Regions from separate parts of the Idiomarina sp. OT37-5b genome, predicted to be linked through region 3. Evidence: predicted binding sites of a transcription regulator. Region 3 holds the regulator's gene; each other region holds the start of a gene.
The links. The regulator LexA, encoded in region 3, represses DNA repair genes until DNA is damaged. The targets are predictions, from matches to a motif close to TACTGTATNNNNATACAGTA.

Region 1 (3,283 bases), 1.0 Mb from region 3:
CGTTATAGGTGGTTGCGGCGTAATCCATGTCGCCCCCCGACACTTGCATCGGTGTTGAACAGGTTGTTGCGTCGCGGCACAGGCGTAAGGTTTCGTAATCATCGACGGTGACTGAAATGTCTTCACGACGTACGCCGGCTTTTAGTGTCCAGTCCTGTGCCAGTTCCCACTTGATTTGTAAGAAGCCGGCTTTCGAGCTCATGTCCATTTCCGGTACCCAGATACGGCCGTCCAGCAATGGCTGCGAGGTAACGTCGTTGAGCAGATCAAGGCCGTAGATGAAGGTGGCGTAGATACCGCCGATGTTAACGTCGCTGGTGAAGACCGAGCGGAAGCCTTGTTTTTCGGACAAAATCGCCGATTGTCCTCCGTCATAACCCGCGTCCGGGTTACCCAGGGTTGGCGACCAGAAGAACACGTTGTCGATTTTCTGCTGGTACGCATCAACGGTCAGTGAGGTGTTGGTGAACAGCGCGTCATTGTGATATTTGGCCATCACGTTGTACGCCATATTTTTCCTGGGCGAGTGTGGCCACAAAGCCAAGCGCGCCTTCGCTGCCGTCAACAGAAACCACGGTTCGATAGCCTAGGCTGTCATCGGTTTTCACCAGGCTGCTTTTTACCGCCTGGGTAAGGCTAACCGTGCTGCCCTGCCCGCTTGGCTTTTTGGTGATGTAGTTGATAACACCGCCGGCGGCACCGTTACCCCAGACAGAGGTTGCGCCATTCAGTACTTCGATACGCTCAATGCTGGCCGGATCGAGCGTGCGGATGCCCAGTGCGCCGTTACGTAATGGCGTGTCCTGTGGTACGCCGTCAATCATGATCAGCATGTTACGTCCGCGCAGAGTTTGGCCGAAATTGCTTGAGCTTCCGGTGCTCGGCGCCATGCCCGGTACCGCCAGCGCAAGCAGGCTTTGCAGCTCTGAGCTGACGCGTAAATTGGCTTCGATGGTGTCACGGTCAATAATGGTAATGCTTGCCGGTACTTCGTCAAAACTTTCAACGATACGGCTGCCGGTAACGGTAATGCGTTCGAGGTTTTGCTCGGCTTGCTCCTGCTCAGTTGGCTGTGAGTCCTGCGCCAACGCCGGATTCAACACCATCTGAACAGCGAACGCGACGGGTAATACATGAAACGATTTGCGCACTTTAATGCTCTCCTTGGCTGATTCTAGGTTTTTAACGGAGGCGATTGTAGTGTCTTTTTATGCAAATGCCAATGATTTGCATTAAGGTCTTATTGGAAGGTTTTGCTGATCGGTCAATGCAATAATGGCCTTGCCTTGCGTGAACAAAACACCGATACTGTATAAACATACAGTTGTTGTTTTATAGGGTAGTATGAAAGCAGAAATCATCAGTCGCGCAGGCGTGTATCCAAAGCTACAAATCCCCTATCTGCTGGAAGCGGTACAGGCAGGCTTTCCGTCACCGGCGCAGGATTATGTCGAGCAGCAGTTGGATTTAAATGAACTGTGCATTAAGCACCCGGCGGCCACCTATTTTGTGCGCGCGACCGGCGATTCCATGGTCGGTGCGGGGATTAATGACAACGATGTGTTGGTGGTCGATCGTGCTTTAACCGCACAGGCGGGTGACATTATTATCGCCTGCTGGAACGGCGAACTGACGGTAAAGGAGTTGCAGTTAACGCCCTACCCGGCGCTTTTGTCGCACAACCCGAATTATCCGCCGCTGGTGTTAACGGAAGATGCCGAACTGGATGTGTTTGGGGTAGTCAGCCATGTTATCCATCGCTTCCGCTAAGCCGGCGCCGTGCTTTGCGTTAATTGACTGCAATAACTTCTATGTGTCCTGTGAACGGTTGTTTCGGCCGGATCTGCGCCAGCGGCCGGTGCTGGTGGCGTCCAATAACGACGGTTGTGCGGTGGCCCGCTCTGCTGAAGCTAAAGCGCTTGGTATAAAAATGGGCACACCGCTGTTTAAGATTGATGATTTGATTAAGCAGCACAACATCGAGGTGTTTTCCTCCAACTACGCGCTGTACGCGGATATTTCGAATCGAGTGATGTCGACCATCGAAGCCATGGTGCCGCGGTTGGAAATCTACTCCATCGACGAGGCCTTTGCGGATCTCACCGGTTTGGGTCGCTCTGTCTCACTGGATGCTTTTGGTCACCAGTTACGCAACCGCATCGGTGCCTGGGTGGGAATCCCCTCCTGTGTCGGTATAGCGCCGACCAAAACGCTGGCAAAGCTGGCCAATTACGGCGCTAAAAAGTATCCGCAGACCGGTGGTGTGGTCGATCTGAGCCAACCGCAGCGACAACGCAAGTTACTGGCGATAACACCGGTCGACGAAGTCTGGGGCGTTGGTCGGCGTATTAGCGAGCGGCTGCAACGGATGGGAATTAACACGGCACTGCAGTTGGCGGAGGCTGACCTTAAAACCCTGCGTAAGCAGTTTTCGGTAGTGCTGGAGCGCACCGCACGTGAGTTACGCGGTGAATCCTGCCTGGCAATGGAAACGCTACCGGCGAGCAAAAAGCAAATCGTGGTGTCGCGCAGTTTCGGTACCCCGGTGCTTGCGTTGGAGCAGATTCAGGCGGCATTGGCGTCGTTTGTGGTGCGCGCGGCGGAAAAATTGCGTTACGAGCGCCATTCCGCCCGCCAACTGACGGTATTTATGCGCACCAATCCGTTTAAACCGCAACAACCGCAGTACAGTAATTCCACCACCCACACCCTGGCGCAACCGACTCAGGACAGCCGTGAGTTGCTGGCACTGACCCGAAGCCTGTCTGAACGTATTTTCAGGGCGGGTTATCACTACAACAAAGCTGGTGTGATGCTTGGCGATTTTTATCAACCCGGGGTGTTTCAGGCGTCGCTGTTTGAAACCAACGAGCCCAAACCGAAAAGCCGCGCATTGATGAACGTCCTGGATAAAGTGAACGGCAGAAAAACCGGCGCACTGTATTTTGCCTCACAGAAAACATCATCCGCCTGGCACATGAAGCGCGAGCGGCTGTCGCCGGCCTACACCACGAGGTGGGCAGAGATACCGCGGGTTAAGTGACAATATAAGTGAACATACTTAAGTTGTCGGTTGTTAAAGATCGTGCCGCACAATTAAATTCAGGCGCAGCAGAGCCTGTTCCTGGCGATGTTGTTTTGAAAAAAGCTCTGATTAAATGAGCTATACATTGCTTGGACGTGCGCTTTAACCGGAATTTTAAATTAAGACTCCGACGCTATTAAGCCTTATGCAAGTAAGCGCCCTTCACCCTATTCCTAAACGGCTATTCCCATGCCTGCT
Region 2 (3,283 bases), 250 kb from region 3:
GATCGATCGCATCATGCGGCGGCCACCCGCGTTGATCATGCCTTGCCAATTTTTAAAGGACTGATGGATAAGCACATAGGTCGGCAAGTACACTGTGGTTTTGTCCCAATTTTCGACCTTTAACGTGATAAGGCCGACCTCCTTGATCACGCCATCGACATTTGAATCCGGTACTTGAATCCAGTCATCAATCGCGACCATGCGATTAGTGGCGAGCTGCACACCGGCGACAAAGCCCATTAAAGTGTCTCTAAAGACCACCATTAAAATTGCGGTCATGGCACCAAAACCACTGAGCAGATACATCGGTGACTTATTCATGATGATGGCAACAGTGATGAGTATGGCCATTAGCACAAGGATCAGCTTAATAACCTGAATCACCCCGGTTATTGGCACCTCTTTGGCTTTACTGGAATATTCGTAGGCTATGTGCACCACGTTAGCCAGGGCCGTTAGAATGCTGGTGATTATCCAGGTTAAATAAATGCTGACAGCGGTTTGCAGAGGGTCTTGCCAGGTTTCAAAACGCTCAACGAAGATGACCGGAATGAAGGCGTTAATGACCAGTACCGGAGCCAGGTTTGCGCAGCGTTTGAAGAAACCACTGTTGACCAACGCATTGTACCAGCGCTCGGGGGCTTTATTTAATAATCGATGGATGGCCAGATCAATAAAGAAGCGTGAAACCGCATATGCGACATAGCTGGCCAAGACAATAAGCACGATATTGATAGCGATCGCCAGGTGTTCAATAACGCCTTGTTCAAAGCCCGTTTTGTTTAGCCATGCAGTGACGAACTCTAAATCCATAGTCGTTACCTTTGTTGGTGGGCTTGCTCCATTTTCTCGTGCAACGCTTCAATAATAGCGTCTTTTTCATGCCAACGTTGATTCAGCCACTTTTGAAAATGGGTTTTAAACTGCTCATCGTTACCATAGTCACCGATGAGATCGGCGCTGATGGGTAAAGTGCGTACATGTACGTAAACATTTCTCAGTTGCCCGCTGAGTAAATGCCATACCACCGGGCGATCATCTTTGCCGGGATAAGCAATGGTAATATCCAAAATCGCCTCAAATTGATCACCCATGATTTGTAAAGAGAAAGCTGTACCACCTGCTTTAGGTGGCAGCAGATAACGATAAGGGCTGTCTTTTTGACGATGTTTTTCCGGTGTAAAGCGCGTGCCCTCGCAGAAGTTAACGACGGTTGTCGGAATGTGCTTAAACTTAGCGCAGGAGCGACGTGTGGTTTCTATGTCACGACCTTTCAGGTGAGGCTTTTTTGCTATCACATCTTTAGAGTAACGTCGCATGAAGGGCATATCCAATACCCAGCAACCCCACCCTACGATTGGGATCCAAAGCAACTGCCGTTTTAAAAAGAAACGTGGCATGGGCATATTGCGTCTGGCCAGGTGCATCAAGACAAACACATCGACCCAACTGCGATGGTTGGCCATGATCATGTACCAGCCTTTTTTATGTAATGCCAGATCGCCTTCAATATGCCAGCTCATCGGTTGGGTTAGCTGAAATAACATCGACATTGCATAAGCCCATAGCCGGAACAGGCCATTCGCAACGGTTGACAGCAAAGCCTGAACCGGCGCAATAGGCAACAGCAGTTTAAAAATACCGACAATAATAATGGCTACCCCAATCATCGCGGTTGTTACCAGAGCCCAGAGAAAGTTAATGATTACGCGAAAAGGAATGAGTAACTTTGTCAGCATGCGTTAACCCTGTGTGATAGCGACCTGTTTAATCTGATCTAAATCATAACGGAACAAATGAACGATGTCTGTTCTGAACACCTTTTATTGTAAAAACAATAAAGTTGGTATACTGTATATATGTACAGTATTTGTTTGGAGGTTCTTATGCAGCCAAAACTTAAAAAATTGGTTGATAAAGGATTGCTCTGGCAAGGTCGGCCTAGCTCAGGAAAACAGCAAGAGTACTTGCACAGTGGCTCGGATGTTTTGGATAAACAGTTGGGCGGAGGCTGGCAGTTAGATGGGTTACATGAATGCCAGCGACAAAATGAATTCACCGAGTATGGGTTGATCAAACCATTGTTACAGCAGGCTTTGGTTCGACAAGTGCCGGTGTTCTGGATTAATCCACCGGCGTTAGTTTCGGCAGCAGGGCTGAGCTGGCAATTAGCAGAGCCTTCATTACAGATTATCGTGCAGGCGCAGCAACAGAATGCAGCCTGGGCTTTTGAGCAAGTATTAAAAAGTGGTACCGGAATCGCTTTATTCTGGGGTTCTCAGGAAGACATCGATGCCAATAAAGTTCGCCGTTGGTATAAAGCGGCTCAAAGTGGGCATCAACCTGGTTTTGTTTTTACCGGGATACAATCACAACCTGAAGCTCGCTCTTACACCAACCGGATTGCATTACAGCATGGGGGTTTTGAAGTGGACATCGTTAAGCGCCGTTATGGTTGGCCGGTGCAGAAGATTGCTTTATGAGCCTGTGGTTATACTGCCATTTTCCGCAACTGTTAATGGATACGGTGTGTCGTATCCATCCCGTTGTCGATGACTACCCTTTAGCGTTCTATGATAACGGCCAGACAAATAAAGAAACCATTGTTCAATGTAATGCGAAAGCCGTAGCTGCCGGTGTTGAAAAAGGTCAGAGCATAGCGCTGGCGCAAAGCTTGGTACCAGAACTTATTTGTCGGCAGTATTCTATGAAAAAAGAAGCCCAGGCTCTGCAACAGCTTGCGGATAAGCTTTATCAGTCGGTTGATAAGCAGGTGCTTTTTCCACCTCAGGGGATTGCGATAGCCGTTGAGAGTTTATTGCGACTTTACCAGGGAATGGATCCTCTGGTTTGTCATCTGCAAGAGCAATTTCAGGCTTTTGAATTAGATGCTTGCTTAAGCCTGGCTTATAGCCCTGAAGCAGCACAATGCCTCGCACAAGCAGGTGTCGAGCAATTATCCACAGATCGCTGGGATATTCACCAAGCATTAGCTGACTTGCCGGTAGAACAGTTTGGGTGGAACGCAAAACGCGTTGAGAAACTCAAAAAAACCGGCATCAAAACACTACAAAACCTTATTCAAATACCGACGGCGCAAATCGGCAAGCGTTTTGGCAATGAACTGGTTAAAGCATTAGCGGTGTTACGGGGGGAACAAAAATCTTCTGTCCATTTTTACCAGCCGGCCGAACGATTTTATGTTTCTTTTGATTTGGTGACGGAAATTGAGCGCTGGCAAGGTCTGTTGTTTCCATTAAAAAGAGCCCTGAAAGAACTTGAG
Region 3 (3,283 bases):
GCTACGATGGCAAGGCACGTAAATAACTTCGTGCCCCTGCTGCGCCAGCTTACGAATTCGGTCACCGCCGCGCACATCAATGCCGTTATAAATTCGGCTCCACATCCAGGTCATGAATCGATCCAGCACGCGCACCAGAGTTGAGCTGTAATTTGCCGCGATCTCATTGATGTAGCTGAGCGCCTTTTTGCGCGCTTCCTGCTCAGACACTTTATTGCTGCGCTGCTCATCGGCAATGGCTTTTTTTAATGCCGGCGAATGGATCAGCTCCTGCATCAATTGGTTGCGGTCACTGAGCTTAGGTCCGGCCACCGCGTGTCGCATACGAACAAAATGAACCCGCGCCACGCGCGCCAATTTATGCGCTATCTTAAAATCACTGCCACTTTGCCGCGCCATGGTGCCGAGGCTGACACTGCGTGAGAAACGGCACAACACCTGCCGGCCGGAAAACAGTACCAGCCAGAACTTGCGCAGATGTCCCGGATTGTCCAGATCACCGGTCATCGCCGAGCCAGCTCGTGCCTCCTGACCCGGTTTGCGTCCCCAGAAGATACCGACCGGCAATAGCTGAATGTCCAGCTCTGGATCGGCCTGGTGAGCTTCGAGCAGTTCCTGAAACTGTCCTATCGCTCGTTGAGAAGAATCAGAATGGGTTTCTTCCAGATACATCACCCGCGCAAATGACTTACCGTTAATGGTTAGTGGCTGCTGCGGATCCGGCAGCGACTTACTGGCTGCGGCCCGTTGCAAAATGGAAAAATCAGCGCGTGAGGTTGAGCGCATCACATAAACGATGGGCTTATCCTTTACGCTCGCGTCACCAGCCTCTGCCTCATCGGCGATCGCAATAAAACGCGTTAGCCAGCGTAAAGGGTGTTTTATAACTGCATAAATCCAACTCTGATTAGCCATTCGATTCCCGAGCGTAAAGCGTTTAAAACAGTAGTGAACGGTAGAGTATACAGGATCTTGGGCAACGACAAAAAACACACAAAGAAAAATTCTTGCCAAATAAAAATACCTGTATATACTCACAGTATACTGTACGAATAAACAGGTACTCTTATGCGACCATTAACACCACGACAATCCGAGATCCTTGAATTAATTAAGGACAATTTGCAGGCGACTGGCATGCCCCCTACGCGCGCCGAAATCGCAGCGAAATTAGGATTTCGCTCAGCTAATGCCGCAGAGGAGCACCTCAAGGCGCTGGCTCGTAAGGGCGTCATTGAAATACTGCCAGGCATGTCACGCGGTATTCGTTTGGTGGCCGACGATTTTGAAATTGAAGAGGGTCTGCCGCTCATCGGGCAAGTGGCAGCCGGTTCGCCGATTCTCGCGCAAGAGCATATCGAAGGCCACTTTAAGGTCGATGAAAATATGTTCTATCCCGCTGCCAACTTTCTGTTGAAAGTGAACGGCATGAGTATGCGTAATATTGGCATTCTGGACGGCGACTTGTTAGCGGTTCACAAAACCGAACAAGCACGAAACGGGCAGGTGGTTGTCGCCCGTGTCGAGGATGAAGTTACGGTTAAACGATTTGAGCAAAAAGGTCGAAAAGTGCTACTTCATCCAGAAAATGAGGAATTCTCGACCATTATTGTCGATTTATCCTCTCAAGTTTTTGCCATCGAGGGCTTAGCTGTCGGTGTTATTCGTAATGGAGCATCACTATGAAGTTTCAGCATACAACCAAAATACATCACCCCGGCCTGTGGCAAAGTGCCGGTCAAACAGCCTCCCAACAGGCGGCGGTTTCATCGGTCATCGCATCCGAGGCTACCTTTAATCCGACTAACGACCAGCACGCGGAAGTTGTTGCTGCCTGTGTAAACGGCGAGTCTGAGAAATGGATAACCATCGTGGGCGGCAGCCGTGAATTTATTGCAGAACTGCTCGCGGCCGGCATTCCAAAACAGCGCATTCGCTGGTTGCGCACAGGCGATCACACACAGCGTGAATGGGCGCTTGAGCAAGCCACGCTTGCAGGCACCAGCGCGGTGATTGTTGGCTGGTTGGACGGACTGGAGCAACGCTTTTGTCAACGTATTAAAATGGCCTGCCGCCTTAGTCAGACAAAAAGCTTCCTGTTTGAAGAAGATACATTATTCCCTCACCTTCACTGAGCCCCATCTCAGTATCCCCACCATTGGATAATGTATCTAGGCTACCCTCGGGTAGCCTTTTTTTTACAATTTTGATTATTTTTCAAGCAATCGGTAAGATTGATCTGGATCTTTGTGTGTAAATTCGTTAATAAATGATACTACCCAACTATATAAATTAATATAACAACGAAACTACAACAAAGAGTTGGTAGAGAAAGTGATTTCTGGGGAGAAGCTGTTCCTTTTTCTGCTTACCTCTTTGTTCTTCATCGCCCGCACGTGTTTTTACAAAAAGCCGTGCTAGAAGAAGAATAAGAGGAGAAGTCACGTGAAAATGAAGCCGCTGTTGGCACTACTGGCTTTGTTTGGGTTTTCTGCGCAAGCCCAAAATCGCCTCAATCTGACGGAAGGTGTCACCGACGTCAGTAACCGTGTCTATGACCTCCACATGACCATTTTTTATATATGTTGTGTCATTGGAGTTATTGTCTTCGGCCTGATGTTCATTTCTATGATTCGTCACCGCAAGTCAAAAGGACGAGAGCCTGCCAAGTTCCACGAAAGTGTGAAGGTCGAAATTGCCTGGACCATCATCCCCTTCCTTATTTTGGTCGGCATGGCAATACCGGCGACATCTACCCTGATCGCGATGGAAGATACCAGCGACGCCGATGTCACTGTACAAATTACCGGCTCGCAATGGAAATGGCATTACAAGTACTTCGAACATGAAGTTGAGTTTTTCAGCCGCCTCGCGACGCAACAGGAACAAATTCAAAATAAATTTGAGAAAAGCGAAAACTACCTGCTAGAGGTGGATAATCCGCTGGTCATCCCTACCGGTAAGAAAGTTCGCTTTCTGGTCACGTCTGACGACGTGATTCACAGTTGGTGGGTGCCGGATTTTGCGGTCAAAAAGGACGCCAACCCCGGTTTTATTAACGAAGCCTGGACGCGTGTCGAGGAGCCCGGAATCTATCGCGGTCAATGTGCTGAGCTTTGTGGTAAAGATCATGGCTTTATGCCTGTTGTTGTCATCGCCAAAGAGCCCGCTGAGTATCAGAAATGGGTTGAAGAAACCGAAGCCGAACAAATTGCCGCACGCGAGCGTGAGCAAGAGTTACTGGACATGGAAATGTCAATGGATGAGCTGATGGCCATGGGTG

Region 1: the regulator LexA is predicted to act here: its motif matches at 1,307-1,326, upstream of umuD (translesion error-prone DNA polymerase V autoproteolytic subunit).
Region 2: the regulator LexA is predicted to act here: its motif matches at 1,850-1,869, upstream of C5610_RS13325 (ImuA family protein).

What each region holds. Positions count from the first base shown of each region.
Region 1 is NZ_CP027188.1:1,209,262-1,212,544, reverse strand. It holds gene C5610_RS05640 (TonB-dependent receptor) at 1-511, opposite strand, end outside; gene C5610_RS13800 (TonB-dependent receptor plug domain-containing protein) at 477-1,151, opposite strand; gene umuD (translesion error-prone DNA polymerase V autoproteolytic subunit) at 1,345-1,770, shown strand; gene umuC (translesion error-prone DNA polymerase V subunit UmuC) at 1,748-3,043, shown strand; gene C5610_RS05625 (thioredoxin family protein) at 3,267-3,283, opposite strand, start outside.
Region 2 is NZ_CP027188.1:2,845,955-2,849,237, reverse strand. It holds gene C5610_RS13335 (mechanosensitive ion channel family protein) at 1-813, opposite strand, end outside; gene C5610_RS13330 (acyltransferase) at 819-1,739, opposite strand; gene C5610_RS13325 (ImuA family protein) at 1,887-2,483, shown strand; gene C5610_RS13320 (Y-family DNA polymerase) at 2,480-3,283, shown strand, end outside.
Region 3 is NZ_CP027188.1:199,258-202,540, reverse strand. It holds gene plsB (glycerol-3-phosphate 1-O-acyltransferase PlsB) at 1-915, opposite strand, end outside; gene lexA (transcriptional repressor LexA) at 1,069-1,686, shown strand; gene C5610_RS00975 (SOS-response cell division inhibitor) at 1,683-2,135, shown strand; gene coxB (cytochrome c oxidase subunit II) at 2,452-3,283, shown strand, end outside.